Regions from separate parts of the Planomonospora sp. ID91781 genome, predicted to be linked through region 3. Evidence: predicted binding sites of a transcription regulator. Region 3 holds the regulator's gene; each other region holds the start of a gene.
The links. The regulator LexA, encoded in region 3, represses DNA repair genes until DNA is damaged. The targets are predictions, from matches to a motif close to TCGAACANNTGTTCGA.

Region 1 (9,896 bases), on a different contig from region 3:
GCCTTCAGCCAGGTGTCGACCAGGGTGCGGATCGGGGCCGGGTGGCCGATCGGGGCGACGCCGCCGATGGGCTGGCCGGTGGCCGCGCGGACCAGCTCCGGTGTGGCCCGCCGTACCTCGGCCGCGCCGATCGTCTCGGCGACCAGGCCGGTGTCGACGCGGTGGGCTCCGCTGGTGAGCACCAGGAGCGGCTCGCCGTCGGCGTCGAAGACGAGGCTGTTGGCGATGGCGCCGACCTCGCAGCCGAGTTGCGCGGCCGCGGTCGCGGCGGTGGGGGTGGCCTGCGGGAACACGACGATCTCTCCGGAGACACCGTGCTCGCGCAGGGCGGCGGCGACCTTCTCGATGTTCGGATGCAACTTTTCTGGCACCCGGCCACTCTAAACAGATCGCCGGCCGGTCACCGCTTCATGACCGGCCGAAGGTGCATCCTGATGGTGCGCTATGTTCCGTTGATCCGGTTATCCAGCGGTGTGAGGGGATGAAGTCACGTGGAGGTTGGACGGCGGCTCGGAGTGGCCGCGCTCATGACGGGAGCGGTGCTCCTGTCCTCCTCCGGCGCCGCGAACGCGGTGTCCGCCGCGCCGGCGGTTCCGGTCACCGCGGTGGAGGCCTCGTTCGCGGCGGAGACGGCGGCGGCCGAGCCGGCCCCCTTCGCCGCGCCGGGCAAGACGCTCAGGGTCGGCGCCAAGGGGGCCGCGGTCAAGGTGCTGCAGACCCGGCTGAGGGAGCTCGGCTACCACCCGGGCCGGATCGACGGCCGGTACGGCGGGGCGACCCAGGCCGCGGTGTGGGCGTTCCAGAAGGTCAACGGCCTGAAGCCGGCGGGCGCCGTCACCCGGCGCACCTGGGACGCGCTGGAGACCCCGCGGGCCCCCAGGGTCCTGGTGCCCAAGGGCAGGCCGACGCGCGTGGAGATGAACCTCACCACCCAGGTGATGGTGCTCTACGTCGGCGGGCGGGTGAAGCTGATCAGCCACACCTCCTCGGGCAGCGGGGTCCCCTACTGCGAGACGGCCACCTGGCAGGGCAGGACGCAGAAGTTCTGCGGCGACGCCCGCACGCCGACGGGCGACTACAGGACGACCTGGCGCCGGGACGGCTGGCACCGGTCCTACCTGGGCCAGTTGTACAACCCGATCTTCTTCAACGGCGGCATCGCCTTCCACGGCGCGCTCTCGGTTCCGCTGGCGCCGGCCTCGCACGGGTGCGTGCGCCTGCCGATGCACGTGGCCGAGGTCCTTCCCGGCCTGCTCGGCACGGGGGTGCCGGTCCACGTCCGGGGCAGGTTCGCCCGGTAGCCGCGGCCGTTCGCGGAACGCGGGCCCCGGGAGATCTCGATCTCCCGGGGCTTTTCGTTTCACAGAGAGATCGAACTTCTGTTCGTCGACATACTTGACAGCATCGATGATCGAATTTATGTTCGATGTAGTGACGTGGGACTCGCGGCTCACGTTGAGGGCGGCCGACCCGGCCCCGCCTCCGCCGGAGGCGGGGCCGGGTCGGGACGGACGGGGAGAGGGGAAGCTCCTCGTCCGGCCGCCCGGCGGAATTGTCGGTGGGGTCTGCGAACGTGATACCACCGGCCAGACTGCCGGGAGCCGCTTGCGACCAAGGAGGCGGAAGCATGACCCCACGGTTCGACGGCCCCGCCGGGCCCCGGTTGTCGCCCACGGTGCGGGCGCGCCTGGCCGACGCGCGCGACTGCCTGGAGGAGGCGGCGAGCGCCCGCACCTCGGCCATGCGCTATGTCTCGGCGCACCTGGCGGCGCTCCGGGCCGCGGCGGCCGTCCTGGCCGCCCGCCCCAAGCCGATGGACGGCCGCCGGCGCAGGTTGCGCAGCGCCTGGGAGCTGCTCCCCGAGGCCGAGCCCAGGCTGGCCGACTGGGCACCCTATTTCGAGGTGAGCGCCGCCAAGCGGGCCTCGATCGAGGCCGGGATGACCCACGCCGTGTCGGCCCGCGACGCCGAGGAGCTGATCTCGGAGGCGGAGCGGTTCGTCGTGGCGGTCGAGGAGATGCTCGGCGTGCCGATCCAGCCCGCTCTCCCGGGCCGCGTCCCCCTGGCGGGGTAGGCCCGCCGGGTGTCCTTCCTGTGCGCTCCCGGACCCTGCACACTCCCGGACCCCGCACACTCCCGGACGGCGGCGAGGGCCGTGGCGGGAGCCGGGCGGCTCCGTCCGGCGGGTCTGCCGTCCCGGAGCGGCGACCGCGTCCGTCCCGGCCCGTAGGCCGGGGCCGTCCGCGGACCCCAGGTAAAAGAACCCGAACGTCCCGTCAGCCGTTTTCCTCGAATCCGGCCGGATCGCCCCTGCTAGGGTGCGACGGTGATCGGACTGCGACGAGTCGGCCCCGACGAGTTCGTCTCCCGGCTGGATTCCGTCCTCGACATCTACACGGCGGCGATGGCCCCTCCCGTCGATCAGCTGTCCGGCCGGAAGGCGATAATGGGCAACCACGCCGCCCACCCCGGTTTCACCTGCCTGTTCGCCGAGCTCGCCGACGGCACCCCGGTCGGCCTCGCCTACGGTTTCCACGGCGTCCCGGGGCAGTGGTGGCACGACGTGGTCCACCAGGCCGTCGCCGAACGGCGCGGCGAGACCAGCGCGCGCGACTGGCTGGGCGACGCCCTGGAACTCGCCGAGGTCCACGTCCACCCCGACCACCAGGGAAAGGGCGTCGGCAGGGCCCTGGTCCTGAACGTGTGCGAGGGGCGGCCGGAACGCACGGTCGTGCTGTCCACCCGCGACCTGCCCACCGCGGCCCGGCACCTCTACCGGAACATCGGGTTCGTGGACCTGCTCACCGCGTTCGTCTTCCCCGGCGGGTACGAGCGCTACGCGATCGCCGGGGCCATGCTCCCGCTGCCCTCCGGCTGACACCACGGAGGGCGCGGTCACGAGCGGCGGGAGCCGGCGCGGTCCGCCCGCCGCGGCGGGCGCGTCAGAGAAGCGCGAGCGCCTTGGCCAGGCCCGGATCGCGCCCGGTGGCCAGATCGAGGGCGGTCATCGGGGCGTGGTGGTCGACCGGTACGCCGATCGTGTCGATGATCTCCCGGGCGGGGCCGAGGTGCCGGACCTTGGGCAGGATCAGGACGCTGCCGTCGTCGAGGAGGTATCCCATGCCGGGACCGGAGACGGCCCCGGCGGTGCGGGTCCCGACCAGGGTGCCCAGGCCGTTGCCCTTGACCGCCGCGCTGAAGTCGTCGCAGGCCGAGGCGCAGCCGCGGTCGGTGAGGACGACCAGGCGCGAGCCGAGCAGCGGGACGCTGTCGTCGGTCCGGTTGGGCACGCAGTCGCCCTTGAGCGGGCAGAAGTGGCTGGTGACCTTGCCCTGCGCGAACGCGCCGAGCAGCCGGGTCACCTCGCGGGGCGACCCGCCGCCGTTGCCGCGCAGGTCCAGGACCACCGCATTCGGCCTGTCCCGCAGTTCGGCGATGACCCGGTCGGCGCCGCCTTCGTGGAATCCGGGCAGCCGGACGTAGACGACGCCGCCGGGAAGCCTCTTGGAGGTCACCTCCGGAGGCCGCCGGGTGAGGGGCCCCTGCCCGATCTCGACGGTGCGGGTCCGTCCCGTCGTGGGGCGCTTGAGCGTGAGCCGTACCGGGTCGGCGGCGAAGGCGCCGATGATGGCCTGGTTCACGGTGTCGCCGATGAACACCGGCATGCCGTCGACCTTGAGGATGATGTCGCCGGGTCTGACGCCGGCCTCGGCGGCGGGGCTGCCGGGCACGACCTCGGTGATGAACAGCGGCGACCGGGCCGCCGGGTCGAGCTGCGGGCCCTGCTCGGCCGACACGCCCACGATGCCCGTCCCGGTCGGCCCGCCCTGCTGCAGCGGGGGCGGGTTGATCCAGCGGGCGTGGTTGTCCTGGAGTCCGGCGACCATCCCGGTGATCGCGGCACGCAGCGCGGCGGGGTCGCCGGTGCCGAGGACCTTCGCGAAAGCGGCCCAGTCGGTGTCGCGGTCACCGGTCAGTGCGGGCAGCCCGAGGTCGGCCCGGTCGGCACCGCGCCGGATCAGGTTCTGGGTGTAGGCGGCCATGGCGCTCTTCAGCAGCGTCCTGGAGTCCAGGACCGGGCCGCTGTAGTAGTTGTCCAGCACGCAGAAGTACGCCTGCCGGAGCGTGTTCACCGAGGTCGGGGGCGGTGACTGCGGCGGTGGCGCCGCGACGGCGGTGCAGCCGGCGTTCCCGGCGGGGACCGGCTGCGGAGCCGGGGCGGAGGCGGACACGGTGCAGGCCGTCACCAGGACGGCGGCGCAGAGAGTTCTGATCATGGCCGCCAGCGTGGCCGGAAGCGGGTTTCCCGGCCGTGAACGCAACCGTTAACGCCGTTGTCACCTCATTTCGTATAGGAACGTCGGCATGCGAGTGCTGGTGGTTGAGGACGAACGAGATCTGGCCGATCTCGTGGCGGTGGGACTGCGCCGCCACGCCATGGCCGTCGACGTGGCCTACGACGGGGCCGCCGCGGCGGAACGGCTGGCGGTGCACGACTACGACGTTCTGGTGCTGGATCGGGATCTGCCCGGGATGCACGGCGACCTCGTCTGCCGTGAGCTGGTGGCGCGCGGGAGCCGTACGCGGATCCTGATGATGACGGCGGCGGCGTCGGTGCCGGACCGGGTGGCGGGTCTGGGGATGGGAGCCGACGACTACCTGCCCAAGCCGTTCGACTACGCCGAACTGGTCGCGCGGGTGCAGGCGCTGGGACGGCGCAGCCGGTCGGCGGTGCCGCCGGTGCTGACGCGGCACGGAATCGTGCTCGACACCCACCGGCTGCAGGCCTCGCGGGACGGCCGGCACCTGCACCTGTCGCTCAAGGAGTTCGCCGTCCTGGAGGTGCTGATGCGGGCCGACGGCGCGGTCGTGAGCTCCGAACGGCTGCTGGAGGAGGCCTGGGACGAGCACACCGACCCCTTCACCACGGTGGTGCGGGTCGTGATCAGCCGCCTGCGGACCAAGCTCGGCGACCCGCCCTGCATCCAGACCGTCCCCGGCGCGGGATACCTGCTGTGACGACGATCAGGGTACGGCTCACGCTGACCTACTCCGGACTGTTCCTGCTGACCTCGGTCGTGCTGCTGGTCACGGTCAACCTCCTGCTGTACCAGGCGCTGCGCACGCGGATCGCGCGGCTGCCCGTGGCGCCCGCGGCGCCCCCGGCGCCGGGGACGACGGCCGGCCGGCTCCCGCCGCGCCCGCCGCTGCCCGATCTGGTGGACGACGTGATCGGCTACCAGTGGGAGGTGACCGCGCTGACGGTCGGGATCCTCACGCTGGTCTCGCTGGTCGTCGGATGGCTGGTCGCCGGGCGGATCCTGCGGCCCCTCCACCGGATCACCGCCACCGCGCAGCGGCTGTCCCTGTCGACCCTGCACGAACGGATCGCGCTCGCCGGGCCGGAGGACGAGCTGAAGGAACTGGCCGACACCTTCGACGCGATGCTCGACCGGCTCGAACGCTCCGTCGCGGCGCAGCAGCGGTTCATCGCCAACGCCTCCCACGAGCTGCGGACCCCGCTGGCCGTCCAGCGGGCGGCGATCGAGATCGGCCTCCCCGAGGACGTCGGCGAGATCCGCAGCACCCTCCTGCTCCACAACCGCCGCGCGGAGAGCCTCATCGACGCCCTGCTGGTGCTGGCCCAGGCGGAGCACGGCCTGGACGGCAGGAGTCCGGTGGCCCTGGACCAGGTGGTACGGCTCGCCGTGGCGGAAGGGGGTTCGGACGGCGTCACCGTGACGGTGCGGACCGAGCCGTTCGTCGTCGAGGGGGACCCCGTCCTGCTGAACCGGCTCGTCACCAACCTGCTCGACAACGCGGTCCGCTACAACCGCCCCGGCGGGACCGTCGAGGTCGCCCTCTCCCGCGGAGTCCTGACGGTCCGCAACACCGGCCCGCACGTGCTCCAGGAGGATCTCGGCGACCTCTTCGAGCCCTTCCGGCGACTGCACACGGCCCGCGGGCGGGGCGCCGGACTCGGCCTGTCGATCGTCGCGGCGATCGCGAAGGCGCACGGGGCCGACGTGCGGGCGAACCCCAACCCGGGTGGCGGGCTGGAACTCGTCGTGGTCTTCGCGGGATCCGGGGACGCACCCCCCGCAGGAGGCGACGGCGGGCTCACCCGGTGAGCGAGGCGGTCTCCGGCACGTGGTCGGGGGCCGCATCGGCGGCCGCGTGGTCGAGGGCGCGGAAGACCTCGCGGGTCGCGCTGGAGCGGTTGAAGGTGATGAAGTGGATGCCGGGCGCGCCCTCGTCGAGCAGGGTCCGGCAGAGCTCCGCGGCGTGCTCGATGCCGAGGGCGCGCACGGTGGCGGGGTCGTCGGAGACGGCCTCGAACCGCGCGGCCACCTCCGGCGGGAACGGGGCGCCGGAGAGCTGCTCGGAGCGGGCGATCGTGCTCATCTGGGTGACGGGCATGATGCCGGGGATGATCGGGGTGTCGCAGCCCCTGGCCGCCACCCGGTCGCGCAACCGCAGGTAGTCCTCCGCCCGGAAGAACATCTGGGTGATGGCGTAGTCGGCGCCCGCCCGGCACTTGCGGACGAAGTACTCGGTGTCGGCCTCGACCGAGACCGACCTAGGGTGCTTGTAGGGGAACGCGGCGACGCCCACGCAGAAGTCACCGGACTGGCGGATCAGCCGGACCAGGTCCTCGGCGTAGAGCACCCCCTCGGGGTGGCGCACCCACTCCCCCGTCGGGTCGCCGGGCGGGTCACCCCGCACGGCGAGGATGTTGCGCACACCCGCCCCGGCGAACCGGCCGATCAGGTGGCGCAGCTCGCGGATCGAGTGGTCGACGGCGGTGAAGTGCGCCACCGGGGTCAGCGTGGTCTCGTGGGCGATCCGCTCCACGATCTCGACCGTGCGGTCCCGGGTCCCGCCGCCCGCGCCGTAGGTGACGGAGACGAACGTGGGACGCAGCGACTCCAGCTCCCGGATCGCGCGCCAGAGCTGCCGCTCCCCCTCGGCGTTCTTCGGCGGGAAGAACTCGAAGGAGAACGACCGGCCACCTGCGGCGAGAAGCTCGCGGACGGTGGGCACGCGGTCGGGAAGGATTGAGGGGCGACCCAGAGCCATGCCCTCTAGCCTACTGGTCCGGCCGCCGGGCGGGCCGCCGTCACCCTGCCGGCCCCGCCCCGCTTGATCCGTGTCCGGTGCCCGGCCCGATAATCTCTGGGTATGCCCACTTCCGCAGCCCTGCTGGACACCATCCGCTCCGAAGTGGATCGTTCGCTGAGAGGTTTCCTCGATCGGCAGCGTCCGCTGGTCAACGCGCCCGAGATCGCCCCTCTCGTCGCCGCGGCCGAGGACTTCCTCTCCGGCGGGAAACGGCTCCGTCCGGCGTTCTGCTACTGGGGCTGGCGGGGGGCGGGCGGCGGCGACGATCCCGCGCTCTTCACCGCGGCCGCCTCCCTGGAGCTGCTCCAGGCCAGCGCGCTCGCCCACGACGACGTGATGGACGCCAGCGACCTGCGCCGGGGCATGCCGTCGGCGCACCGCCGGTTCCAGGCCATGCACGAGAAGGAGGGCTGGAGCGGCTCGGCCGAGCAGTTCGGCGAGAACGCCGCGATCCTGCTGGGAAACCTGCTGCTGGTGTGGTCCGGCGAGATGTGGCGGACCAGCGGCCTGCCTCCGGCCGCCCTGGCCGCGGCCCAGCCGGTCTACGACCACATGCGCACGGAGCTGATGTGCGGCCAGTACCTCGACCTGCTGGAACAGGTCCGCGGCGCCAGCACCTTCGACAGCGCGCTGCGGGTCGCGCTGTTCAAGAGCGGCAAGTACTCGGTGGAGCAGCCCCTCCGGCTCGGCCTGGTGCTGGCCGCGCGCGGGCGCGAGCCGTGGATCGACCGCCTCTGCGAGGAGTACGGCCGCAACGTCGGCATCGCCTTCCAGCTGCGCGACGACATCCTCGGCGTGTTCGGCGACCCGGCGGAGACCGGCAAGCCCGCGGGCGACGACCTGCGCGAGGGCAAGCGGACGATGCTCATCGCCCGCGCGCTCGCCGCGGCCTCGCCCACCCAGGCGGAGGAGGTCCGTCTCACCCTGGGCGACCCGGAGCTGGAGAGGGGCGGGGTCGACCGGCTGCGCCGGGTGATCGAGGAGACCGGGGCCCTCGCCGCCTGCGAGAAGCTGATCGACGACTATCTCGGGCAGGCGCTGCGCTCGCTGGACGACGCCCCGATCACGCCGGAGGCCCGGACGGCCCTGGCCGACCTGGCCGTGGCCGCCACCGCCCGGCGGACCTGACCGGCGGGCCCGGCGCGCCCGCACCGGGCGCCGGACCCGGCCGCACCGGACCTCGACCCGGCACGACCGCACCCGGTCCGGGCGCACGGCGCACCCGGTCCGGGCACCGGCGCGTCCGCACGGCCCCGCCCGGCGCGCACCGGGCCGGGCCGCTCGTCAGCGGTGCGGCGCCGCCAGCCTGCGCTGGAACTCCTCGGCGGCCGCCTTCGGGTCGTCCGCCTCGGTGATGGCCCGCACCACCACGACCCGGCGCACGCCGTACGACATGACCTCGTCCAGGTTGGCGAGGTCGATGCCGCCGATGCCGAACCACGGGCGGTCCGTTCCCAGCGACGCGGCGTGCGCGAGCAGGGGCGGTCCGGGCGCGTGGCGTCCGGGTTTGGTGGGTGTGGGCCAGATCGGGCCGCAGCAGAAGTAGTCGACTCCGGGCTCGGCTGCCGCGGCGGAGACCTCCTCGGGGGCGTGAGTGGAACGCCCGATCAGGATGTCGTCGCCGAGGATGTCCCGTGCGACGTGCACCGGCAGGTCGCCCTGGCCGAGATGGAGCACGTCCGGGCGGGCGGCGTAGGCGATGTCCGCCCGGTCGTTGACCGCCAGGAGCCTGCCGTGCCGGTCGCAGGCGTCGCGGAAGACCTCCAGGAGTGCGAGCTCCTCGCGCGCCTCCAGCCCCTTCTCGCGCAGCTGCACGATGTCGACGCCGCCCGAGAGGGCGGCGTCGAGGAACTCCGCGAGGTCCCCCCGGTCCCGGCGGCCGTCGGTGCACAGGTAGAGGCGCGCGTCAGAAACCGAGGGTCTGGGCACGCCGCTTGACTTCGGTGTGGCGGCCGGCGCGGATCGCGTCGACCGGCGACCCCGGCAGGGTCTCGTCGGGGGTGAACAGCCAGCGGAGCGCCTCGACGTCGTCGTATCCCGCGTCGAGCAGCACGGTGAGCGTGCCCGGCAGGCCCTTGACGACGTCGCCTCCGGCGATGAACGCGGCGGGCACCTGGGGCTCACCACCGCCCCGCCGGACTCCGATGATCTTGTGGTCCTTGAGGAGCTGCTTGGCGCGACCGGCACTGAGGTCGAGTCTCCTGGCGACCTCGGTCAAGGTGAGCCACTCGCCCACCAGTTCGTCGGTTTCCCGGTCGATCTGCGCAACAGAAAGCGTCACGAACCCACCACTACCACATTGAGCCCTTCACCAAACACCTCGCGGCATCTCACGGTGCGGTCACACCGCCGTACAGTCGCGCAACGCTACAGCAGGATCGGCCAGACGATCGACGTCGAGGCGCTGGCCGCCCTCGATGAGGCGGCGCCCCTGCATCAGGTCGCGGGGGAGGTTCACCGCCAGGACCGCGGCGAGCGTGCCCCCGTCGGTGACCCAGCAGGCCGACCACCGGGTGCCGGCGGGGTCTCCGCGCATGACGAGGCGGGCGCCGGCGTGGTGCCCGGCGTACTGCACCATGTGGCCGAACTGCTCGGACCAGAAGTACGGGACCGGGTCGTAGACCGCGCCCTCCCCGGGGCCGCCCAGCAGCGTGGCCGCGGCCACCTCGGGGGAGTTCAGCGCGGTGTCCCAGTGCTCCACCCGCAGGCGGCGGCCGTACCGGCGCGACCACCAGGCCGCGCAGTCGCCCACGGCGACCACCCCGGGCAGGGCG
Region 2 (9,896 bases), on a different contig from region 3:
GGCGGCGGAGATGATCCCGCCCGCCAGGGCGATGCCGGCGCCCGGTGCCCGCACTCCGAGCCGGTGCAGTCTCGCGTGCACGGACGCGGCCAGGATCGCCAGCGGCACCGCCGAGGAGAACTGCAGCAGCCCCGCCAGCCGCAGCGCCTGCGGCTGCGTGGTGAGGTATCCCAGCCGGTCGGCGGCCTCGGCGTAGACCGAGGGATGGCCCCGGCCGGATACCAGTGCGCCGGCGACGAGGCTCGCGAGGAACAACGCCGTGGACAGGGCCGCGAGAAGTGTCAGGGGCGGGCCGCCCTGGCCGCGGCGCGACGGTGCCGTCGTCATGGAGATCCTCCGGATCAGTCATTAATTCATTTGTCGAACGATTCATACCACGAATGATTCGTGTTGTGTATAGTAGGACTCGTGGCAGACAGCACCGACGGGCAGACCGCGGCCGCGGTGGCGTTCCTCCTGGCGCAGCTGGGCGAGCACGCCGCGGCGAAGTTCGCCGAGCGCATCGAATCCCTGGAGCTGACCCCCGCGCACGCCGGGGTGCTGCGCCTGGTGTCCGTTCGGCCCGGGTGCAGTCAGCAGGTCCTCGCCGGGGCGCTCGGCGCCCTGCCCAGCAAGGTGGTCGCCCTCGTCGACGAGCTCCAGCGGCGGGGACTGGTCGAGCGCCGGCGCAACCCGGCCGACCGCCGGCTGCACGCCCTGCACCTCACCGACGAGGGGGAGGAGATGCTGCGCAGGGTGCGGAGCGCGGCCGAGACCCACGGCGCCGAGCTCACCCGCGCCCTCGATCCGGAGCAGCGGGGCCACCTCGCCGACCTGCTCGGGCGCATCGCCGCCGACCAGGGACTGCAGCCGGGTGTCCACCCCGGCTACCAGCGGCTCCGCGGATAGCGCCCTCGGCTCAGGCGGCGCCCCGGCTCAGGCCCCGTAGACGGGTTCGGGGGCGGCGGCGTCGGCCAGCAGGCCGGTGATCACCGGGCCGAGGCCGGCGGCCTCCCAGCGGGCGCCGTTGTCGGAGGCCGGGCCGTGCCGGAAGCCCTCCATCACGCAGATCCGGCCGCCCTCGACCTCGAAGACGCGCCCCGTCACCCCCCGCGACCCGGCCGAGGCGAGCCAGGCCACCAGGGGGGAGACGTTCTCCGGGGCCATCGTGTCGAAGGAGCCGTCCCGCGGGGCCGCCATCGTCGCGGCGAAGACCCGCTCGGTCATCCGGGTCCGGGCGGCCGGGGCGATCGCGTTGACGGTCACGCCGTACCGGGCCAGCTCGGCGGCGGCCACCAGGGTGAGCGCCGCGATGCCCGCCTTGGCCGCGGCGTAGTTGCCCTGCCCCACGCTGCCGAGCAGGCCCGCCCCGGACGAGGTGTTGACCACCCTGGCGTCCACCGGCCGGCCCGCCTTGGACTCGGCCCGCCAGTGCAACCCGGCGTGCTTGAGCGGCAGGAAGTGGCCCTTGAGGTGGACGCGCACCACCGCGTCCCACTCGTCCTCCGACAGGTTCACCAGCATGCGGTCGCGGAGGAAGCCCGCGTTGTTGACCAGCACGTCCAGCCGGCCGTACGCCTCCAGGGCGGTCTCCACCAGGCGCCGGGCCCCGCCGCCGTCGGCGACGTCGGAGCAGTCGGCCACCGCCTCGCCGCCCAGCGAGCGGATCTCCTCGGCCACCCGCCGGGCGGGGCTCTCCGACCCGCCCTCCCCGGCGGCGCTCACGCCGAGGTCGTTGACCACGACCTTGGCGCCCTGCCGGGCGAGCTCCAGGGCGTGCGCGCGGCCGAGACCGCGCCCGGCCCCGGTGACGACGGCGACGCGGTCCTTGCAGATCATCGTCGGCTCTCCTCGGCGGTGACGGCGGTGACGGCGGTGACGGCGGTGACGGCGGTGCGGAAGGGCCGGCCCGCCCCCCGCTCGCTCGGGGGAGGCGGTCGCGCCGTTCCTTTGCTACCTTAATTTCTAACAAATGTTTGGTGGAAAGGCAGCCTATGGGAATCTCCACCAGGAAGCACGGCGACGGCGTCCGCGAGATCGTCGTGGACGTCCCCCCGGTCAACGCCCTGCCGGTGCAGGCCTGGTTCGAGCTGGCGGAGGCCGTGCGGGAGGCCGGGGGCGACGCCGGGAGCCGTGTCGTGGTGCTCCGCGCGGAGGGCCGGGGGTTCAACGCCGGGGTGGACATCAAGGAGATGCAGGCCGCCTCCGGGTTCGAGGCGCTGGTGGGCGCCAACCGCGGCTGCCACGCGGCGTTCGCGGCCGTCTACGGGTGCGAGGTGCCGGTCGTCGCGGCCGTGCACGGGTTCTGCCTGGGCGGAGGCGTCGGCCTGGCGGGCAACGCCGACATCGTGGTCGCCGCCGAGGACGCCTACTTCGGCCTGCCCGAGGTGGAGCGGGGCGCGCTCGGAGCCGCCACCCACCTGGCCCGCCTCGTCCCCCAGCACCTGATGCGCGCGATGGTCTACACCTGCCGGAACGTCACGGCGGCCGAGCTGCACGCGTTCGGCTCGGTGCTGGCGGTCGCGCCCGCCGACCGGCTCCGCGAGACCGCCTTCGAGGTCGCCGAGCAGATCGCCGCCAAGGACCCCTACGTGATCCGCCGGGCCAAGGAGTCGCTGAACGGCATCGACCCGGTCGACGTCAACCGCAGCTACCGCTTCGAGCAGGGCTTCACCTTCGAGCTCAACCTGATGGGCGCCGGCGACCGGCACCGCGACGCCTTCGTCGCCGAGAGGGCGCGGGGATGACGGGCCGCCGGGAGCGGGTCCGGCGCGGCGGGCGGGGGGACGGGGGCCGTCCGCGCAGCGGGGGAGGCGCGGTGAGCGGGCCGGTGAGCAAGGTGATGACGGCCGAGGAGGTCGTCGCCTCGCTGGAGAGCGGCATGACGGTCGGCATCGGCGGCTGGGGCTCGCGGCGCAAGCCGATGGCCCTGGTCCGCGCGGTCTGCGGGTCCGCCCTGAAGGATCTGACGATCGTGTCGTGCGGCGGGCCAGACGTGGGCCTGCTGTGCGCGGCGGGCAAGGTCCGCCGGGTGGTCGCCCCCTTCGTGACGCTCGACTCGATCCCCCTGGAACCGCACTTCCGGGCCGCCCGGCAGAGCGGGGCGGTCGGGCTCACCGAGTACGACGAGGGCATGTTCATGTTCGGCCTGCTCGCCGCGGCGCACCGGCTGCCGTTCCTGCCGATCCGCGCCGGGCTCGGCTCGGACGTCATGCGGGTCAACCCGGGGCTGCGCACGGTCCGCTCGCCGTACGACGCCGCGGGGAGGCCGTACGGCGGCGCCGGACGGGGTGCGGGGGAGAGCACAGAGGAGAGCGCGGAGGAGGAGGGAGAGGAACTGGTCGCGGTGCCGGCGCTGACGCTGGACGCGGCGCTGATCCACCTCGAGCGGGCCGACACCCGCGGCAACGGCCGGTACCTCGGCCCCGACCCGTACCTGGACGACCTGTTCGCCAAGGCCGCCGCCCGCACCTATCTGAGCTGCGAGCGGCTGGTGGACCCGGGTGGGCTGGCCGGCCCGCCGCAGACACTGCTGGTCAGCCGGATGCACGTGGCCGGCGTGGTCGAGGCCCCGGCCGGCGCCCACTTCACCGAGTGCGGGGACCACGGCCGCGACGAGGCCTTCCAGCGGCACTACGCGGCCTCGGCCGCGGACCCGGAGGCGTGGGCGGCCTTCGCCGGCCGGTTCCTGTCCGGGGACGAGACCGCCTACCGCGACGCGGTGCGGCGCTGGCACGAGGAGCGGGCCGGATGAGCGCGAGCCGCGCGGAGGTCTGCGTGACGGCCTGCGCCGAGGCCTGGCGCGGCGACGGCGAGATCCTGGCGGCGGCGATGGGCACCTGCTCGGTCCTGGGGGCCCGGCTGGCCCGGCTCACCTTCGAACCCGGTCTGCTGACCACCGACGGCGGCGCGCTGCTCACCGCCGAGCCGGTGCCGGTCGGCGCGCCCGCGGGTCCTGCGGAGGGCTGGCTGCCGTTCCGCGACCACCTGTGGCTGGTGCAGAACGGACGGCGGCACGTGATGATGGGCGCCTCCCAGATCGACCGGTACGGCAACACCAACATCTCGGCGATCGGCGACTGGACCCGGCCGGTCTCGCAGCTGCTCGGCGTGCGCGGCGCCCCCGGCAACACGCTCTGCAACCCGGTCAGTTACTGGATCCCCCGCCACTCCACCCGGGTGTTCGTGCCGAAGGCGGACGTGGTCAGCGGGGTCGGCTCCGACCGCGCGGCGGAGCTGGGCGCGCGCGCCTCCCGCTTCCACGACCTGCGCCGGGTCGTGACCGACCTGGGCGTGTTCGACTTCGGCACGCCGGACGGGTCGATGCGGCTGGTCTCGGTCCACCCCGGGGTGGAGGTCGGGCAGGTCGTCGCGGCCACCGGCTTCGACCTGGTGATCGACGGCGAGGTGCCGCAGACCCGGTGGCCGGTGGAAGAGGAGCTCCGGCTGATCCGCGAGGTGCTCGACCCCCGGGGACTGCGGGACCGGGAGGTCCGGGCGTGATCGACCAGGTGCTGGACACGCCGCTCACCCGCCTGACCGGCGTCCGCCACCCGGTCGTTCAGACCGGCATGGGCTGGGTGGCGGGACCGAGGCTGGTCTCGGCGACGGCGAACGCCGGCGGGCTCGGCATCCTAGCCTCGGCCACCATGACGCTCGACCGGCTCGCCGCCGCCGTCGAGGAGGTCCGCTCGCGCACCGACGCGCCCTTCGGGGTGAACCTGCGCGCCGACGCCTCCGACGCGGGCGACCGCGTCGATCTGCTGATCAGGCACGGGGTGAGGGTCGCCTCCTTCGCGCTGGCACCCCGCCCGGAGTTGATCGCCAGGCTGAAGGACGCGGGCGTCGTGGTGATCCCGTCCATCGGGGCGCGCCGCCACGCGGAGAAGGTCGCCGCGTGGGGCGCCGACGCGGTGCTCGTCCAGGGCGGCGAGGGCGGCGGCCACACCGGTCCGGTCGCCACCACGCTGCTGCTGCCCCAGATCGTCGACGCCGTCGGCATCCCGGTGATCGCCGCCGGGGGCTTCTTCGACGGCCGGGGCCTGGCCGCCGCCCTGGCGTACGGCGCGGCGGGCGTGGCCATGGGCACCCGGTTCCTGCTCACCTCCGACAGTCCGGTCCCGGACGCGGTCAAACGGCTCTACCTGGCCGCGTCGGAGACCGTGGTCACCCGCCAGGTGGACGGGGTGCCGCACCGGGTGCTGCGCACGCCGCTGGTGGACGGGCTGGAGGGCGCGGGCCGGCTGACCGGCCTGGCCCGCGCGGTGCGCAACGCCGCCCGCTTCCGGAAGCTCTCCGGCATGTCCTGGCCGGAGATGGTCCGCGACGGCCTGGCCATGAAGCACGGCAGAGATCTGACCTGGTCCCAGGTGCTGATGGCGGCCAACACGCCCATGCTGCTCAGGGCGGCCATGGTCGACGGCCGCCCCGACCTCGGGGTGATGGCCTCCGGCCAGGTGGTGGCCCTCCTCGACGACCTGCCCTCCTGCGAGGAGCTGATCGACGCCGTCGTCACCCGGGCCGCCGGCGTCCTGCGGGACCCGCCGGGACTGCGCCCACCGTTCCCGAGTCCGTGACCGGTCCGTTCCCGAGTCCGTGACCGGTCCGTTCCCGAGTCCGTGACCGGTCCGGCGTCGTGACGGTCCGGCCGCGCGGCCGGTGAGCCCCGGACGGGTCCGGCCGCGCGCTTCGCGGCCGCCTCAGCCGCGCGGCACCACCGCCCGGTCCGCGAGGGCGCGGTCGATCAGGCCCTCCAGACGGACGACCGCGGGCCGCCAGTCGGCGGGCACCTCATGGCAGCGGGTGGCCTGCCGACCGCGGTGGCTCAGCGTGTAGGTGAAGTGGTCGGCGATGTCGCAGCCCGCCGGGGAGGAGCGCCACGTCGAGACCGCGTCGAGCTCGCGGCGCAGGGAGCGGAACTCACCGTCGGTCAACCGGAACTCCGCGATCCTCGCGGCGCCGCGGACCCGGGCCGCACCGTCCCGGGTGATCGTGATCGTCTGGTCGATCCCGGCGAACCCGCCCGACTTCTGGAAGGCGATCCGCGCGGAGCCGGTCGCGGACGGCGCCGGGGCCTCGGCCCAGGCCGTCGTGGAACCGGCCGTCGCCATTGCCAGCACCGCCGCGAAGAGCATTTTCCTCATGATGAAGGCTTCCTTCCGAATATCGCGTCTATTTTACCGCCGACATTTATCGATCTATGTCGAGAATGGCAGCGGAAGGCGTGCGCCGTCCGCGCGCGGGCATGAGCCCGCGCGCGGACGTCGTGAACTCCGGCGGGCGCCGCCGTTCTCCTCGGGCGGCGGTGGCCGGAAGGCGGATTACCGCGGCTCAGAAGGCGAAGAGGGATCCGCCGGTGGCGCGCACTGCCGTGCAGTGGTTCGAATAGGTCTGCGCGAAGTGCCGGTGCCGGCCGTTCCAGGTGCCGGTGGCGGTGACGCGGACGGGGGCGTGCTCCCGCGTGCACATGCCGGGGTCCTCGGGGATGCGCTCCACCCGGCCGGCGGCGCGGCGGAGCTGGTCGCAGGCCGTCGCGGCGTAGGCGTGCGTGCCGCCGTCGGGGCCGCAGGTCAGCGTCACCGCTCTGACCGGGGATGATCCGAGCTCGGGCTGCACGGTCAGGATGTACGACCCGCCCGGAGCGCTCGGCTCGGCGGGGACGGCGCCGGCGGGCGGGGCCCACAGCAGCGGCGTCAGGGCCGCGGCGGCGACCAGCGCGAGCCGCGCCGCACGACCGCCGGTGAACCGGCTGATGCTCATCGATGCCTCCATCTGTTTGTACCGCGGTTGCGGTTTCCGGTACGGCGGGCGGCGAAGGGGTTAATCGCCGCCCATCCTTCGGAGGGAAGGATTGGAAATCCGCCGCCGGTAGGCAGGGGATCCTTTCGCGATGAGATGTTAGGACGGGAATATCTACGGGGCAAACCGGCTCGTGTCCTCATCCGGGCAGCTGATTGATATTTCAATCAGAAAGCGCTTCCTCGGCGGTCGGCGTGACCGGTCGCCGGGCGCGGCGGTCGCGCGCGGCCATACCCGTCCACGGTGCCGCGGCCCAGGTCGCGCTTCCATGTGAATGTGGTAATCCGAAGTGACCGATTTTCGCGGTGGACTTTCTTTGGCGCGTTTTTCCGCGAAAGTGATATGGGTCACATTCCGTCAGCGCGGTGACGGCATGGGCGGCACCGGGGACCGAGAGCCCGTCAGTGCGGTGGCGACACGGGCACGGTGGAAGGGGATCAGCCGCGCGTCAGCGCGGCGACGACACGGGCGCGGTGGAGGGCGGGGGAGCCCCAGGCGGTGTGCAGGGCGCGGGCCCGGCGGATCCAGAGACCGAGGTCGTACTCGTCGGTGTAGCCGATCGCGCCGTGCACCTGCAGGGCGGTCCGGGCCGCCGCGTAGGCGGCCTCCGAGGCCGCCGCCTTCGCGGCCGACACGTCGCGCGGGAAGTCCGGCGAGCCGTAGGCCAGCGCCGCGCCGTACACCAGCGGGCGGGCGTACTCCAGACCCACCAGGGTGTCGGCCAGGCGGTGCTTGACCGCCTGGAAGGCGCCGATCGGCTGCCCGAACTGGTGCCGGGCCACGGCGTACTCCACGGTGGCCTCCAGCAGGCGGCGGCCCAGCCCGACCAGCTGGGCGGAGCAGGCCAGCGTGCCCAGGTCGCAGGCGGCCTCCGCCGCCGCGCGCACCGCCGGACCGGAGGCCAGCACGGTGCCCGCCGCGACCGGGGAGAGCCTCCGGGCGGGGTCCAGTGAGGACCGCGCCGCCCCCGGGACGGCCTCGCAGAGCCGGTCGCCGTCCACCACCCAGACCGCGTCGGCGAGGTCGGCGTCCAGCGCGTACGGCACGGCCGGCGGCAGGACGAGCGAGACGGCGGCCGCGCCCTCCGCGATGCGCGGCAGCCACTCCGCCGCGAGCCCGTCACCACCGGGCCCGCCACCGAGCTCGTCACCGGGCCCGCCGGTCGGGGGTCCGTCGCCGGGGGAGCGACCGGCGGGAGGCCCTCCACCGGGTCCGTCGCCGGGGGAGCGGCCGAGCCGTGCCAGGAGTTCGGCGGCGGCGGCGGTCTCGGCCAGCGGCCCGGGTGCGGCGTGCCGCCCCAGCTCGTGGAAGGCGGTCACCAGTTCCACCGGGAGCGGCCCCGCCCCGCCCGCCGCCTCGGGCACCGCCGGTGCCAGGACCCCGGCCCCGGCGAGCGAGCGCCACAGGGCCCGGCAGGGTTCCGGGTCCCCGCAGGCGCGGGCGCGGATCACGGCCGGGGTGTCCGCCCCGGCCAGCAGTTTGTGCAGGGTCTCGCCGAACAACCGCTGTCCGGCGTCGAGGACGAACTTCACCGCGGCCCCCTGGGCAGGCCGAGCACACGCTCGGCGATGACGTTGCGCTGGATCTCGTTGGTCCCGGCGTAGATCGGACCGGCCAGGGAGAAGACGTAGCCCTCCAGCCACTCGCCCTCCAGCTCGCCGTCGGGGCCCAGCAGGTCGAGCGCGGTCTCGTGCAGCGCCAGGTCCAGCTCCGACCAGAAGACCTTGTTGACGCTCGACTCGGCCCCGGCCCCGGCGCCGTCGGTGCGGGAGACGGTCTCGAAACCCTTCAACCGGTAGGCGCGGGCCCGGATCCAGGCGTCGGCCACCCGGTCGCGCAGCGCGCCGTCGGCGGGGTCGGCGCGCTCGCGCCAGAGCGCGACCAGCCGGTCGGCGGCGGCCGTGAACCGGCCGGGACTGCGCAGGGTGAGCCCGCGCTCGTCGCCGGTGGTGGACATCGCCACCCGCCAGCCGTCGCCCGGTGCGCCGACCACGTCGGCGTCCGGCACGAACACGTCGTCGAAGAAGAGCTCGGCGAAGGCGGGCCTGCCGTCCAGGCGGCCGATCGGGCGGCGGGTTAGGCCCTCGGCGTCCAGGGAGAACATCAGGTAGGTCAGGCCCCGGTGCCGCTCGGCCCGCGGATCGGAGCGGAACGGGCCGAAGCCCCGGTCGGCGAAGGCCGCGCGCGAGCTCCACGTCTTCTGGCCGTTCAGCCGCCAGCCGCCGTCCACCCGGGTCGCGGTGGCGCGCAACGAGGCCAGGTCGCTGCCCGCCTCCGGCTCGGACCAGGCCTGGGCCCAGACGACCTCGCCGGAGGCCATCGGCGGCAGGATCCGCTCCAGCTGCTCGGGGGTGCCGTGCGCGAAGAGCGTCGGGGCGAGCAGGCTGACGCCGTTCTGGCCGACCCGGCCGGGCGCCCCGGCGGCGTGGTACTCCTCCTCGAAGACCAGCCACTCCAGCGGGCTCGCGTCCCGCCCGCCGTACCGGGCGGGCCAGGAGACGACCGACAGGCGCGCGTCGTACAGCTCGCGCTCCCAGGCGCGGTGCGCGGCGAAGCCCTCCGCGGTCTCCAGCGAGGGCAGGGGTACGGCGGGCACGTGGGCGCGGAGCCAGTCGCGCACCTCGGCGCGGAACGGCTCGGCGGACGACAGGTCAAGGTCCATCGACGGCCGCCTCCGGCCCGTCGGGAGCGGACGCGGACCCGGCGGCGGCGGCCTTCATGCTCCGGGGATCCATGCCGGCCAGGGCGTCGGCCGCGGTCTCGGCGTTGTGCGCGTGGGCGAGGTGGTGCAGGCCGAAGACCGAGTCCATCCCGGCGTGCATGCCCTGCAGGTCCTCGGCCTGGTTGACGGCCTTCTTGGCCAGCGCCAGGCCCAGGCGGGGCATGGCCGCGATCCGCCCGGCCAGCGCGAAGACCTCCTGCGCCAGCCGCTCGCGGGGCACGACCCGGTTGACCATGCCCACCTCGTAGGCCCGTCCGGCCGTCATGCGGTCGCCGGTGTAGAGGAGCTCCCTGGCGACGCGCGGCGGCATCGCCCAGGGATGGGCGAAGTACTCCACGCCGGGGATGCCCATGCGCACCACCGGATCGGCGAAGAACGCGTCGTCGGAGGCGACGAT
Region 3 (9,896 bases):
GGTGGCGAAGTTCAGCCGGGCGAAGCCCTCGCCGCCGGGACCGAACGGCGGCCCCTGGCTGAGCATCACCCGTGCCTCGCGCTTCAGGAACCCGGCGGGGTCCTCGCCCAGGGCCAGCTCCGTGAAGTCCAGCCACGCCAGGTAGGTGGCATCGGGAACCCGATAGCGCACGCCCTCGGGAAGCCCTCCCGCGACCAGGCTCCGGTTGCGGGCGAGCACCGCCCTGACCTCCTGGAGCCAGCCGTCCCCGTGCGTCCAGGCCGCGACGGTCGCGTCGACCCCGAACACGTGCGCCGCGCCGTACATGTGCCTGGGCTGGGCGGCCATGGCGGCGCGCAGGGCGGGCGGCCCGAAGTGCGCCACGGAGCAGCGGATGCCGCCCAGGTTGAACGCCTTGGTGGCGGAGGTCAGCGTGACGGTCCGCTCCGGCAGCAGGGTGGCGAAGGGGACGTGCGCGGACGGGGCGTGGGTCAGGTCGGCGTGGATCTCGTCGGAGACGACGAGCAGATCGTGGCGTTCGGCCAGCTCGGCGAGGACCGTCAGCTCCTCGCGGGTGAACGAGCGCCCGGTCGGGTTCTGCGGGTTGACCAGCAGCAGCACCCGGCAGCGGCCCTCGGCGAGGCGGGCGGCCAGGGCGTCGGCATCGAAGCCCCAGGAGTCGCCCGCGGGCTCCATCGGGATCGGGAGCAGCGGCCGGCCCATCTCGGCGAGCGTCTCCAGGAAGGGCGGGTAGGTCGGGACGTGCAGCGCCACCGCGTCGCCGGGCCGGGTGGCGACGTGCAGGACGACCTGGAGGGCCTGGTTGATGTCGGTGAAGGAGCGCACGTGCGCCGGGTCGGCGCGCCAGCCGTGCCGCTGCTCCATCCGCACGGCGAAGACCTCCGCCAGCGGGCCGTCTCCGAGCTGGTCGAGCCAGGCGGGGTAGCCGAGGTCGCCGTGGACCCGGCGGGCCAGGGCCTCCCGTACGGCGGGGGCGACCGGGAAGTCCATGTCCGCGACCCAGGCGGGGATCACCCCGGGCTCGGCGAGGGACCACTTCGCCCCGTCACGGGTGATCAGGCTTTCCAACGTCAGATCGTTCAGACCGGATATGTCGCTCACCGCCCCAGCCTAGGCCGGGGCGGTGAGCGACGCGGAGATCGAGGCCCGGGATGCGCGGGCCGGACGGGCCCGGCGGCCCCGGCCGTGCGGCCACACGGCCTTCACCGGGCGGAGCCTGTGACTCAGAGCTTGCGGAGGACTGCCACGACCTTGCCGAGGACGGTCGCCTCGTCGCCCGGGATCGGGTCGTAGTTGGGGTTGTGCGGGACCAGCCAGACGTGGCCGTCCTTGCGCTTGAAGGTCTTGACCGTGGCCTCGCCGTCGATCATCGCCGCGACGATGTCGCCGCTGTCGGCGACCGGCTGCTGGCGCACGACGACCCAGTCGCCGTTGGCGATGGCAGCGTCGATCATCGAGTCCCCGGCCACCTGGAGCAGGAAGAGCGTGCCCTCGCCGACGAGCTGCTTGGGCAGGGCGAAGACGTCCTCGATGCTCTCCTCGGCGAGGATGGGGCCACCGGCGGCGATCCGGCCGACCAGGGGGACGTAGGAGGCCGTCGGACGGTTGACGGGCGCCTCGTCGGTGCCCGCGTCGGGGTCCACCCAGAGCACGGGCTCGCCGGGCAGACGGACCTCAAGCGCCCGGGGGCGGTGCGGGTCGCGCCGCAGATAACCCTTGCGCTGCAACGCCGTCAGCTGGTGGGAGACACTGGAGGTGCTGGTGAGCTGCACCGCCTCGCCGATCTCGCGCATCGACGGGGGGTATCCCCGCTGCTGCACCGAATCACGGATGACCTCGAGGATCCTGCGCTGCCTGGGGGTGAGGCCGAGGGAGTCACGCCTGCGCACCGCCAGGTCACTGACGGCCGCGCCGTTCTCTTTGTGCTCGCTCATGCGATCTCCTCGCCTCCCGGTCTGTATTCCTCATGTCGCACACAGCGACCGTACCGCCGTCGAAGATCATCTTCAAACAATTGTTCGAGTCTTCCTCGAAATCGGCGACGGCGTGGTGTACAACATCGTACGGGAGTTCGATCGACACCGTGTTCGATACACCGATCTTTCTTCGACCTGTGTTCGGCCAGGCCGGGGCGATGGGAGGGCCATGGAGGCGACCACGCGGACGGGGCGGTCCCGGCGGGGGCGGGCGTCGGGGCAGACCGCGGGACGGGCGTCGGGGCAGCCCCGGCCGCAGCTGCGGCTGATCGAGGGCGGCAGGGCGCATCTCCGGGCGGCGGACGGCGGCCGGTCGCGCTCGCGGGCGGCGGGTGAGGGGCGACCTGGGAGTGCGGGTGAAGGCCGTCCGCGGCCGACCTCGACGGGCGGGGGGCGACCGCGGCCGGCCTCGGGCGGCCGGGCGCGCCGGAGGCCCGGATCCGGACCGGAGGCGGCGGCGGTGGCGCGCAGAGGGGTCCGCCGCCCCGCCGCGAGGCCTCTCCGGCTCACCCGCCGGGGCAGGGGCGCGGCCGTGGCCGCGCTGCTCCTGGCCGCACTCGTCGTCCTCTGGGCGATCGCGCACCTCGTCCCCGTCTAGATCCCTGTCCAGCCGACCGCGGACCTCATCCCTGCTCGGAGGGGACGGAGGCCGCGGGGCTCCCGCGGGTCCGTGCAGGGGAGGCGGGGCTTCCCGGGTCCGCGCAGCGGAGATCCGGTGGTGGACCGCACCCGCTCCGCGACCTGGTGCGGGTCAGGTGTCCGGCCGCGCCCGTCCGCGGGCCCGCGCGGCGGAGATCCGGTGGTGGACCGCACCCGCTCCGTGACCTGGTACGGGAGCACGCCGGGCCGTGTCCCGCCCGTGGCGCCGTGCGCCGGATCCGTGCCGGGCCGTGCCCGGCCGGTCGCTGCGCGTGCGGGACTCCGGTGTGCCCGGGCGGGCGGCCCGGAGGGCGGGGCGGCGGCGACACGCCCGGGTGGCACCCCTGATCAGCGCCTTCACTCGGGACACTCCGATCAACTTGCGTTCATCGTCGCGCACTTCTACGGTTGCACCACAACATCTTGTGGCACCACCCGCCCCGTTTCACCATAAGTTGTGTTTCTGTTACCGCACTTCACCTTCGCGGGTGAACGGGTGCGGGCATTCCGCATGGCATGACACGGGGCGTGTGGGGCAGGTGAGCCGGTCAGGGAGGCGACGCACGTGCACTGTCCGTTCTGCCGTCATCCTGACACGCGGGTCATCGACAGCCGCTCCACGGAGGACGGCGGGGCCATCCGCCGCAGGCGCACGTGCCCGCAGTGCGGGCGCAGGTTCACCACGCAGGAGACGGTCCTGCTGATGGTGAGCAAGCGCAGCGGGGTGACGGAGCCGTTCTTCCGGGAGAAGGTGATCGCCGGGGTCCGGCGGGCGTGCCAGGGACGGCCCGTCAGCGAGGACTCCCTGGCGCAGCTGGGCCAGCGGGTCGAGGAGAGCATCCGGGCGACCGGATCCGCCGAGATCCCCGCCCACGAGGTCGGGCTGGCGATCCTGGGTCCGCTCCGCGAGCTGGACGAGGTCGCCTACCTCCGCTTCGCCTCCGTCTACCGGGGGTTCGAGACGCTGGCCGACTTCGAGGCCGAGATCAGGCAGCTGCGGGCGGACCGCTCCGCCCCGCAGGACTGAAGAATTCGATCCCCGGGCGCCGGGGGACATGAGGCGGCGCATCGATGTGGTCCGACTCGCGGGCTCCGTTCGGAGTCCCGGAAGGGGGAAAGTCATGACGGAGACGGTCAGCGGCACGGCGGCGCGCGGGGGTAAGCGCCCGCGCAAGGGGCTGAAGATGAAGCGCATCTTCACCACGCCCGGCGTGCACCCGTACGACGAGGTGGCCTGGGAGCGCCGCGACGTCGTCATGACCAACTGGCGCGACGGCTCGGTCAACTTCGAGCAGCGCGGCGTGGAGTTCCCCGCCTCCTGGTCGGTCAACGCGGCCAACATCGTCACCACCAAGTACTTCCGGGGCGCCGTCGGCACCCCGCAGCGCGAGTGGAGCCTCAAGCAGCTCGTCGACCGCGTGGTGGGGGTCTACACCAGGACCGGCGTCGAGGAGGGCTACTTCGCCACCGACGAGGACGCCGAGATCTTCGACCACGAGCTCAAGCACGCCCTGGTCAACCAGGTCTTCAGCTTCAACTCGCCGGTCTGGTTCAACGTCGGCACCGCCTCGCCGCAGCAGGTCAGCGCCTGCTTCATCCTGGCCGTGGACGACCAGATGGAGTCCATCCTCGACTGGTACAAGGAAGAGGGCGTGATCTTCAAGGGCGGTTCGGGCTCCGGCGTGAACCTCTCCCGGATCCGCTCCTCCAAGGAGCTGCTCTCCAGCGGCGGCACGGCCAGCGGCCCGGTCTCCTTCATGCGCGGCGCGGACGCCTCCGCCGGCACCATCAAGTCCGGCGGCGCCACCCGCCGGGCGGCCAAGATGGTCGTCCTCGACGTCGACCACCCCGACATCGAGGAGTTCATCGAGACCAAGGCGCGCGAGGAGGACAAGATCCGCGCGCTGCGCGACGCCGGCTACGACATGGACCTGGGCGGCAAGGACATCGTCTCCGTCCAGTACCAGAACGCCAACAACTCCGTGCGCGTCTCCGACGAGTTCATGCGCGCGGTGGAGAAGGGCGAGCGGTTCGGCCTGCGCGCCCGCCTCAGCGGAGAGGTCATCGAGGAGGTCGACGCCCGCGACCTGTTCCGCAAGATGGCGACCGCCGCCTGGGAGTGCGCCGACCCCGGCGTGCAGTACGACGACACGATCAACGACTGGCACACCTGCCCGGAGACGGGCCGCATCACCGCCTCGAACCCGTGCTCGGAGTACGTCCACCTGGACAACTCCTCCTGCAACCTGGCCAGCATCAACCTGCTGAAGTTCCTCCAGGACGACGGCTCCTTCGACATCCAGAACTTCGTGAAGATCACCGAGTTGATCATCACCGCGATGGACGTCTCGATCTGCTTCGCCGACTTCCCGACCGAGAAGATCGGCGAGACCACGCGCGCCTACCGCCAGCTCGGCATCGGCTACGCCAACCTGGGCGCGCTGCTCATGGCCACCGGCCACGCCTACGACTCCGACGGCGGCCGCGCCGTCGCCGCCGCCATCACCTCCCTGATGACCGGCGCCTCCTACCGCCGCAGCGCCGAGCTGGCCGCGGTCGTGGGACCGTACGACGGCTACGCCCGCAACGCCGACGCGCACAAGCGCGTCATGCGCAAGCACTCGGCGGCCAACGACGAGCTGCGCACGCTGGACGCCGTGGACGGCGCCATCCACGCCGAGGCCACCCGGCAGTGGACCGAGTGCCTCAAGCTCGGCGAGCGCAACGGTTACCGCAACGCTCAGGCCTCCCTGCTGGCGCCCACCGGCACCATCGGCCTGATGATGGACTGCGACACCACCGGCATCGAGCCGGACCTGGCGCTGGTCAAGTTCAAGAAGCTCGTCGGCGGCGGCTCCATGCAGATCGTCAACCAGACGATCCCGCGGGCGCTGGACAAGCTCGGCTACCCCGGCGAGCAGATCGAGGCGATCGTCGAGTTCATCGCCGAGCACGGTCACGTCGTCGACGCGCCGGGCCTGCGGCCCGAGCACTACGAGGTGTTCGACTGCGCCATGGGCGAGCGGGCCATCGCCCCGATGGGCCACGTCCGGATGATGGCCGCCACCCAGCCGTTCCTGTCCGGGGCGATCAGCAAGACCGTCAACCTGCCCGAGTCCGCGACCGTCGAGGACATCGAGCAGGTCTACCTCGAGGGCTGGAAGCTCGGCCTGAAGGCCCTGGCCGTCTACCGCGACAACTGCAAGGTCGGCCAGCCGCTCTCCGCCTCGGGCAAGAAGGCCGAGGAGAAGGCGGACAAGGCGGAGGGTCCCGCCGAGCCGCAGGTCAAGGTGGTGGAGATCAGCCGCCCGACCCGCCGCCGGATGCCCAACCAGCGTCCCAGCACCACGACCCGTTTCACCGTGGCCGGGGCCAAGGGCTACATGACCGCCTCGTGCTACCCCGACGACGGCCTCGGCGAGGTCTTCCTGAAGATGTCCAAGCAGGGCTCGACCCTCGCGGGCGTCATGGACGCCTTCTCCGTGGCCATCTCGATCGGCCTGCAGTACGGCGTGCCGCTGGAGACCTACGTCAGCAAGTTCGTCAACATGCGGTTCGACCCGGCCGGCATGACCGACGACCCGGACATCCGGATGGCCTCCTCGGTGGTGGACTACATCTTCCGCCGGCTGGCCCTGGACCACCTGCCCTACGAGGAGCGCGCCGCCCTCGGCGTCTTCTCCGCCGCCGAGCGGGCCGCCCAGCAGCGCGGTGAGGACCCGGCCGCCGTCCACTCCGAGCAGGTCATCGCCGAGCTGGCCACCTCGGCCCCGATCGAGCAGCCCCAGCAGCGTGCCGAGGCCGCTCCCGAGACCGCGGCCGGAGCGGCCTCCCCGACCGCGGCCCGGCAGGAGCCCGGCCGGGGCGGTTCCCTGGAGTCCCACCAGGGCCGCACCGCCGACGCGCCGCTCTGCATGACCTGCGGCACGAAGATGCGTCCCGCCGGCAGCTGCTATGTCTGCGAGGGCTGCGGCTCCACCAGCGGCTGCAGCTGACTCCCCGCACGGGGCGGACGCGGTGTCCGCCCCGTGCGAGCCGGTGACCGGTGGAGGAACGAGGGGACGGCGAGCCGATCGCCGCCCCCCTCGTTCACGATGCGCCGTGCGCCGGGGGCCCGGAGGCGGCCGGGGCCGGGGCGGCGGCCAGGGAGAGCGCCTCCTGCGGGGTGAGCGTGCCGCCGCGTTCGAAGCCGGCGGCGAAGCGGTCCTCGCCCAGCGCGGCGCGGACCCGCCCGGTGATCCGGTCGATGTCGTCATGCTCGGCGGGGGAGGCGGGCGGGGAGCCCGCTGCGCGGGCCGCGGCCGCCGCGCCCAGGAGCAGGGCGGCGCGGTCGTGGTCCCCGGCCAGGACCGCCGCGCCGGCCAGGCCGTCCAGTCCGATCGGCATGACGCGGGAGGCGTCGAGCCTGGCCGCCTGGTCGAGCGCCTCCAGATGCAGGCTGAGGGCGGCCGCCGCGTCTCCGCGCTGCTCGGCGGCGAAACCCAGCTCGGTCAGGACCATGGGCAGGTACGGGGGCGGTGCCGTACCGGTGTCCTGGCGCGGTGCCCGTTCCAGCACGTCACGCAGGTGGATCTCGGCGAGTTCGAGGTGGCCCTGCCTGCGGACTGCGAAGGCGAACCCCATCGCGGCGAAGATCTGCTCGGTCCGGTGTCCCTGCTCGACGGCCAGCTTCAGCGCCCGTCCGCACGACTCGGCCGCCTCCGCGTAGCCGCGACGCTGCAACGCCGTCCAGCCGACCCAGGCCAGCCGCCCGGCCGCCTCCGTCCACAGCCCGAGCTCCTCCGCCATGCGCAGCCCGTCCCGCTGCAACCGCTCGGCCCGCTCCAGGTCGCCGGTCAGCTCGGCGAGCGCGCCGAGCCAGCCGGTGGCCTCCATCAGGCCCCAGCGGTCGCCGAGTTCGGTGAACAGCTCGGCGCTGCGCCCGCCGTCGCCGCCTAGCGCGGTCAGATCGCCCCGGACGTGCGCGAGTTTGGCACGGGTGGCCAGGGCCGCGGCGGTGCCCCACCGGTCGCCGACCGCGCGGAAGCCCCGCAGCGCCCGGTCCAGCAGGTCCTCGGCGACGGCCAGGTCGCCCAGGTCGATCGCGGTGTGGGCCAGGAACCACCGGGCTCTGGCGTGCCCGGCCGGATCGCCCGCCTCCTCGTACAGCCGCAGAGCCGCGTCGCGCAGGCTCTCCCGGTCGGCGACGTCGCCCTGGAGGAACCCGAAGCCCGCGGCCCAGGCCAGGGCCGCGGCACGGAGCGCGGTGACGGAACGGGCGGCGGGCGGCGCGAGGGTCGGGACGGAGCCGTCGCACGCGCCGGCCGGCGCGGCGGGGCCGTCCGCGCCGGTGGTCAGTGCGGCGGACAGGGAACGCCGGGCCTCGGTCAGCCTGCCGCGCAGGAACCAGTACCAGGCCAGCGCGACGGCGAGGCGCAGCGCACCCTCGGCGTCGGCCTCCCTGACCGCGGTGTTGAGCGCGGCGCGCAGGTTGGCGGCCTCGGCGTCGAGCCGCCGCAGCCACCGCCGCTGGCCGGGGCCGCGCAGGTGCGCCTCGGCCCGCTCGGCGAACCCGATGTGGTGCAGGAGGTGCCGTCGCCGTACCCGGTCCAGTTCCCCGGCCTCCTGGAGCCGGTCGAGGCAGTAGGCGGCCACGGACTCCAGCAACCGGTACCGGGGCCCGTCCGGGCCGTCCACCATGACCACCAGGGACCGGTCGACCAGGCGGACCAGCAGGTCGAGCACGTCGGCCGGGTGCACGCCGTCCCCCGCGCAGACGGCCTCGGCGGCCTGCGGGGTGCAGCCGTCGGCGTGCACGGCCAGACGGCGCAGCACGGTGCGTTCGGGACCGGGCAGCAGTTCCCAGCTCCAGTCGATCATCGCCGTCAGGGTCTGCTGGCGCGGCGGGGCTCCCCGGTGCCCGGTGGACAGCAGCCGGAACCGGTCGTCCAGCCGCTCGACCAGGCCCCGCACGCCCAGCGCCCGGACCCTTGTCGCCGCCAGTTCCAGCGCCAGGGGGATGCCGTCCAGCCGTCGGCACAGGGTCGCGACCGCCGGGGCGCTCTCCGCGTCGAGGGTGAACCCCCTGGCCGCGGCGGACGCCCGGGCCGTGAACAGCTGCACCGAGGCGGTCCGTTCCAGCGCCGCGAGATCGGCGGTCCCGTCCGGCACCTCCAAGGGCGGGACGCTCCAGACCACCTCGCCGGCCAGGGCGAGCGGCTCCTGGCTGGTGGCCAGGATCCGCAGCCCCGGAGCGGTGCGCAGCAGCAGCCCGGCCAGCTCGGCGACCGGTTCGACGACGTGCTCGCAGTTGTCCAGCACCAGCAGCAGCCGCCGGTGGCGCAGCGCCCCGGCGAGCCGGTCCGCGGCGGGGCGTTCACCGGGCTCCGCGGGGGCGCCGGTGTCCCGTACGTCCAGCACGGTCATGACCGCCTCCGCCAGCCGGGACACCGCGTCCCGGTCGGCGGGCCGGTCGAGCGCCGCCAGTTCGACCAGCCACGCGCCGTCGGGGAACCGGCCGGCGGAGCCGGGCCGGGGCGCGTGGAGTCCGCCCGGACCCGGAGACGGCCCGACGCCGGGGGAGGAGGGGAGGGCCAGGATCCTGGCCGCCTCCACGGCCAGCCGGGTCTTGCCGACGCCGCCGGGGCCGGTGAGCGTCACCAGGCGGTCGGTCTCCAGCCTGGCGAGGATCCCGGCGAGCGCGTCGTCCCTGCCGATCAGGGCGGTGACCGGCACGGGCAGGCTGCCGGAGGGTCCGCCGGCCGGATCGGCCGTCGCACCTGATGCGGTGCCCGGTATGACGTCCGGTGCGGTGCCTGGTGCGGTGCCCGATGCGGCGCCCGTCGTGCGCGGTGCGGCCAGTGCCGGATCCTGGACCAGGATCGCCCGGTGCAGGCCCGCCAGTTCCGCCCCCGGGTCCAGTCCCAGCTCGTCGGCGAGCAGCGCACGCAGCTCCTCGTAGCTGCCGAGCGCCTCGCTCTGCCGCCCGGAGCGGTACAGAGCCCGCATGTGTGCGGCGCGCAGCCGCTCCCGGAGCGGGTGCGCGGTGAGCAGCTCGCCGAGTTCCCCGGCGAGGAGGGCGTGCTCGCCCAGCGCCAGCCGTACCTCCGCCCGGTCCTCCTGCGCGGCCAGCCACTGCTCGGTCAGCCGGGCGGCGGCGGCCCGGGCGAACGGCTCGTCGGCGAAGTCGGCGAAGGCCGGGCCGCGCCACGCCGCCAGCGCTTCGGAAAGCAGCCCGGACCTGGCCCGCGGGTCGCCGGTACGGCCCGCCTCGGCCAGCAGGGCGCGGAAGCCGTCGGCGTC

Region 1: the regulator LexA is predicted to act here: its motif matches at 1,372-1,387, upstream of HS048_RS14725 (SAV_6107 family HEPN domain-containing protein).
Region 2: the regulator LexA is predicted to act here: its motif matches at 1,944-1,959, upstream of HS048_RS17920 (enoyl-CoA hydratase family protein).

Annotation. Positions count from the first base shown of each region.
Region 1 is NZ_JABTEY010000001.1:3,227,290-3,237,185, reverse strand. It holds gene HS048_RS14735 (YbaK/EbsC family protein) at 1-371, opposite strand, end outside; gene HS048_RS14730 (L,D-transpeptidase family protein) at 492-1,301, shown strand; gene HS048_RS14725 (SAV_6107 family HEPN domain-containing protein) at 1,628-2,074, shown strand; gene HS048_RS14720 (GNAT family N-acetyltransferase) at 2,327-2,878, shown strand; gene HS048_RS14715 (S41 family peptidase) at 2,943-4,277, opposite strand; gene HS048_RS14710 (response regulator transcription factor) at 4,366-5,019, shown strand; gene HS048_RS38525 (ATP-binding protein) at 5,016-6,131, shown strand; gene metF (methylenetetrahydrofolate reductase [NAD(P)H]) at 6,121-7,080, opposite strand; gene HS048_RS14695 (polyprenyl synthetase family protein) at 7,183-8,250, shown strand; gene thiE (thiamine phosphate synthase) at 8,407-9,051, opposite strand; gene HS048_RS14685 (Rv2175c family DNA-binding protein) at 9,029-9,403, opposite strand; gene HS048_RS14680 (NAD(P)/FAD-dependent oxidoreductase) at 9,464-9,896, opposite strand, start outside.
Region 2 is NZ_JABTEY010000001.1:3,955,030-3,964,925, forward strand. It holds gene HS048_RS17905 (hypothetical protein) at 1-327, opposite strand, end outside; gene HS048_RS17910 (MarR family winged helix-turn-helix transcriptional regulator) at 409-888, shown strand; gene HS048_RS17915 (SDR family oxidoreductase) at 916-1,818, opposite strand; gene HS048_RS17920 (enoyl-CoA hydratase family protein) at 1,974-2,726, shown strand; gene HS048_RS17925 (CoA transferase subunit A) at 2,822-3,733, shown strand; gene HS048_RS17930 (CoA-transferase subunit beta) at 3,730-4,482, shown strand; gene HS048_RS17935 (nitronate monooxygenase) at 4,482-5,555, shown strand; gene HS048_RS17940 (hypothetical protein) at 5,679-6,122, opposite strand; gene HS048_RS17945 (SSI family serine proteinase inhibitor) at 6,310-6,738, opposite strand; gene HS048_RS17950 (acyl-CoA dehydrogenase) at 7,215-8,309, opposite strand; gene HS048_RS17955 (acyl-CoA dehydrogenase family protein) at 8,306-9,439, opposite strand; gene HS048_RS17960 (enoyl-CoA hydratase) at 9,429-9,896, opposite strand, start outside.
Region 3 is NZ_JABTEY010000002.1:2,129,658-2,139,553, reverse strand. It holds gene HS048_RS28665 (aminotransferase class I/II-fold pyridoxal phosphate-dependent enzyme) at 1-1,101, opposite strand, end outside; gene lexA (transcriptional repressor LexA) at 1,224-1,934, opposite strand; gene HS048_RS28655 (hypothetical protein) at 2,437-2,574, shown strand; gene nrdR (transcriptional regulator NrdR) at 3,181-3,642, shown strand; gene HS048_RS28645 (vitamin B12-dependent ribonucleotide reductase) at 3,737-6,610, shown strand; gene HS048_RS28640 (BTAD domain-containing putative transcriptional regulator) at 6,705-9,896, opposite strand, start outside.